2 regions of the Streptomyces sp. NPDC047853 genome follow, and region 2 is predicted to be linked to the other one. Evidence: riboswitches for the same ligand, from Rfam matches in the RefSeq annotation. Region 2 holds a riboswitch; the other holds the start of a gene.
What was found. Region 2 has a riboswitch for S-adenosylmethionine ahead of thrC (threonine synthase). Riboswitches for the same ligand answer to the same signal wherever they lie in the genome.
Positions count from the first base shown of each region.

Region 1: another riboswitch for S-adenosylmethionine. It lies ahead of ACGF5T_RS19840 (aminotransferase class V-fold PLP-dependent enzyme); the one in region 2 lies ahead of thrC (threonine synthase).

Region 1 is NZ_JBIDCI010000010.1:49,171-51,366, reverse strand. It holds gene ACGF5T_RS19840 (aminotransferase class V-fold PLP-dependent enzyme) at 1-826, opposite strand, end outside; SAM riboswitch class IV at 1,010-1,126, opposite strand; gene trpD (anthranilate phosphoribosyltransferase) at 1,207-2,196, opposite strand, start outside.
Region 2 is NZ_JBIDCI010000003.1:138,375-140,570, reverse strand. It holds gene thrC (threonine synthase) at 1-1,176, opposite strand, end outside; SAM riboswitch class I at 1,194-1,341, opposite strand; gene ACGF5T_RS07530 (glucosyl-3-phosphoglycerate synthase) at 1,480-2,196, shown strand, end outside.

The DNA.
Region 1 (2,196 bases), on a different contig from region 2:
CGTGCCACTGGACGTCCACGCCGCCGTCGGCGCGCCGGGAGACGCTGCGGCTGGCGCCGCCGCCGGCCAGGTACGGCTCGGCCTCGCGCAGCCAGTCGGCACGCCCCGCCAGCACGCCGGTGCCGAAGGGGGCGTACAGCTTGTGCCCGGAGAAGGCGACCCAGTCGACGTCCAGGTCGGCCACCGAGACGGGGTGGTGCGGGGCGAGCTGGGCGGCGTCCAGCACGATCCGGGCGCCGTGCGCGTGGGCGGCGGCGGCCAGTTCGCGCACCGGCCACAGCTCGCCGGTGACGTTGGAGGCGCCGGTGACGCAGACCAGGGCGGGCCCGTACGGCTCGCGGGCCGCGAGGGCGCGCTCCAGGGTCTCGACGGCCTGGGCCGGGGTGCGCGGGGCGTCGAGGTACGTCACCTCCGCGTCGCGCCAGGGCAGCAGCGAGGCGTGGTGCTCGGTCTCGAAGACGAAGACCCGGCAGCCGGCCGGCAGCGCGGCGGCGAGCAGGTTGAGGGAGTCGGTGGTGGACCGGGTGAAGACGACCTGGTCGGTGTCCCGGCAGCCGAGGAAGCCGGCGACGGTCGCGCGGGCGTTCTCGAACAGGTCCGTCGACAGCTGCGACAGGTACCCGGCGCCCCGGTGCACGCTGCCGTAGTACGGGGCGTAGGCCGCCACGTCGTCCCAGACCCGCTGGAGTGCGGGGGCGCTGGCGGCGTAGTCGAGGGCGGCGTAGGTGACCTCGCCGCCGGTGACGAGCGGAACGGTGACGTCCCGGCCCAGGACGGGCAGCGGGGCACAGACGGAGGGGTCGACGGCGACGGCGGAGACGGACATGGGTTCACTCCCGTGAAGGCATACGGCATCACCACGCGAACCACGGCGGGTCCGGGCAGGGGAAGGCCGGAACGGCGGAGAAGGGGGAAGAGGCGCTGCGGAGGCGGGGCTCTGCGGCCCTATCGCATTCGCTGATTCACGGGAGACTCCCTCGAACGACCCAGGACCCCTGGTTCCGCGAGGGGTCCGCGCTTGCCGAGGACCTTGCTGTCCACGACCTGGTCTTCACCCGGGGCACCCCGCCACGGACGGAGGGTTGCCGGACAGTCGGCCGGGGCCTCATGACTGTCACTCATGACCTGTCGAGAAATCTAGGGGAAGTGATCGGCGCCCCGCAACCCGGGTCCGGATCGCGGGACGCACGTCACACGAGCAGGCGGCTACGCGTTGCTGGCGGCCACCCAGCGCTCCAGCGCGCGGCGCGCGGCACCCGAGTCGATCGCCTCGGCGGCCCGGTCCATGCCGGCCCGGATCTGCGCGGTCAGCGGTGCGTCACCCGGCTCCAGGGCGACCAGGGCCGCCGCCGAGTTCAGCAGGACCGCGTCCCGCACCGGGCCCGTCTCACCGTTCAGCAGGCGGCGGGCGACGTCGGCGTTGTAGGAGGCGTCGGCGCCGCGCAGCGCCTCGACCGGCACCAGGTCGAGGCCGACGTCGCGCGGGTCGAAGGTCTCCTCGCTCACCCGGCCGTCCCGCACCACCCAGACCCGGGAGGTGGCGGTGGTGGTCAGCTCGTCGAGGCCGTCGTCGCCGCGGAAGACCAGCGACGAGTGGCCGCGTTCGGCGAAGACCCCGGCGATGATCGGCGCCATCCGGGCGTGGGCCACCCCGATCGCCTGGGACGTGACCCGGGCGGGGTTGGTCAGCGGGCCCAGGAAGTTGAACACCGTGCGGATGCCCAGCTGGCCGCGGGCCGCGGCCACGTGGCGCAGGGCGGGGTGGAACTTCACGGCGAAGCAGAAGGTGATGCCGGCCTCCTCGGCGACCTCAGCCACCCGCTTCGGCGTCAGCTCCAGGTTCACCCCGAGCCTCTCCAGGACGTCGGAGGCGCCGGACGCCGAGGAGGCCGCCCGGTTGCCGTGCTTGACGACCTTCGCGCCCGTGCCGGCCACGACGATCGCCGACATGGTGGAGATGTTGACCGTCTTGGCGCCGTCGCCTCCGGTGCCGACGATGTCAACCGTCTCGCCGGGCACCTCGATCACGTTGGCGTGGGCGTACATGGTGCGGACCAGGCCGGAGATCTCCTCGACGGTCTCGCCCTTGGACCTGAGGGCCACCGCGAAGCCGGCGATCTGCGCGTCGGTCGCCTCGCCGCGCATGATCACGTCCAGCGCCCAGGCGGTGTCGTCCGCGGACAGGTCCTGGCCGTC
Region 2 (2,196 bases):
GTCCAGGACGCCGTCCTCGATCAGCTTCCTGGTGACGCCGACCGTCACGCCGCCCGCCGTCTCCGCGAAGATGCCCTCGGTGCGGGCGAGCAGCTTGATGGCGTCGACGACCTGCTCGTCCGTCACGTCCTCGACGGCGCCGCCGGTGCGGCGCGCGATGTCCAGGACGTACGGCCCGTCGGCCGGGTTGCCGATCGCGAGGGACTTGGCGATGGTGTCCGGCTTCTGCGGGCGTACGACGTCGTGGCCGGCCTTGTAGGCGGTGGACACCGGCGAGCAGCCGGCGGCCTGGGCACCGAAGATCTTGTACGGCCGGTCCTCGACGAGACCGAGCCTGATCAGCTCCTGCAGTCCCTTGTCGATCTTCGTGAGCTGGGAGCCGGAGGCGATCGGGACCACGAGCTGGTCGGGCAGCCGCCAGCCGAGCTGCTCGCAGATCTCGTAGGCCAGCGTCTTGGAACCCTCGGCGTAGTACGGCCGCAGGTTGACGTTGACGAAGCCCCAGCCCTCGCCCGCCGGGTCGCCGATCAGCTCGGAGCAGAAGCGGTTCACGTCGTCGTAGTTGCCCTCGATGCCGACGAGCTCTCCGCCGTAGACGGCGGCCATGACGACCTTGCCCTGCTCCAGGTCGTGCGGGATGAACACGCAGGAGCGGAAGCCGGCGCGGGCGGCGGCGGCGCCGACGGCCCCCGCGAGGTTGCCGGTGGAGGAGCAGGAGAGGGTGGTGAAGCCGAAGGCGCGGGCGGCCTCGATGGCCTGGGCGACGACACGGTCCTTGAAGGAGTGCGTCGGGTTGCCGGAGTCGTCCTTGACGTAGAGGCCGCCGGTGACGCCCAGCTCGCGGGCGAGGTTGTCGGCCTTGACGAGCTTGGTCCAGCCCGGGTTGATGTTCGGCTTGTCGGCCACGTCGGCGGGGACGGGCAGCAGCGGGGCGTACCGCCAGATGTTCGCGGGGCCCGCCTCGATGCGCCCCCGCAGCTCCTCGGTGTCGTAGGCCGAGAAGTCGTAGGCGATCTCCAGCGGGCCGAAACACTCCTCGCAGGCGAAGACCGGGCCGAGCGGCACGCGGTGACCGCACTCGCGACAGGAGAGCGCCGCGGCGGGGCCCAGATCGACGGAGCCGGCGGGGGCGGCGGAGGGGGTGGTGGTGGTGCTTTCGGCGGTCTGCACAGCCATGGAGGCGAGGCCCTTTCTCCTCATCTTCCTCACGACGCATCTCGCCGTGAGACGGATTTGGCACCTTCCCTAGCCGGGAGCCTCGCCACGTCTGCGTGACAAGAACCGACTGGAGGGTTGCCGGGGCTTCAACGGGCCGTATCCCTCTGCCCCTCTGGATGAGCGGTATTCGATTGTTGTGCGGTGCGCGCGGCGACCCCGGCATGCGGTGGCCCCACGCGTTGTTCAAGACTGTAACCGAAGGCCAGGGCGGTCGAGACAGCCGTCCGTACCGCGAGATGGATCACAGAGGAGCCACGGACCGTGCTGGAAGAAGTCGAGCGCTGGCTGGGCGCACGCTCCTGGTCCGTGACGGACCGGCCCGTCCAGCAGCTGCTGACCGCCAAGCACGCCACCGGACAGACGGTGAGCGTGGTGCTCCCCGCCCTGGACGAGGAGGCGACGGTCGGTGACATCGTCACGGTGATCCGCCGGGAGCTGATGGGGCGGGACCCGCTCGTCGACGAGGTCGTCGTCGTGGACTCCGGGTCGCGCGACCGGACGTCGGCGGTGGCCGCGGCGGCGGGCGCCCGGGTCGTGCACCGCGACGCGATCCTCCCCCGCATCCCGGCCGTCCCCGGCAAGGGCGAGGTGCTGTGGCGCTCGCTGCTGGTCACCAGGGGCGACATCGTCTGCTTCGTCGACGCCGACCTGCGGGAGTTCTCGGCCGACTTCGTCTCCGGGATCGTGGGTCCGCTGCTCACCGACCCGGACGTGCACCTCGTCAAGGCCATGTACGACCGTCCGCTCGGCGCGGCTCCCGGGCAGGGCGGCCGGGTCACCGAGCTGATGGCCCGCCCGCTGCTGAACATGCACTGGCCGCGGCTGGCCGGCTTCGTCCAGCCGCTGGGCGGCGAGTACGCGGCCCGCCGCTCGCTGCTCGAACGGCTGCCCTTCCCCGTCGGGTACGGCGTCGAGCTGGGCATGCTGGTCGACGCCCTGCACCTGGTCGGCCTGGACGGCCTGGCGCAGGTCGACGTC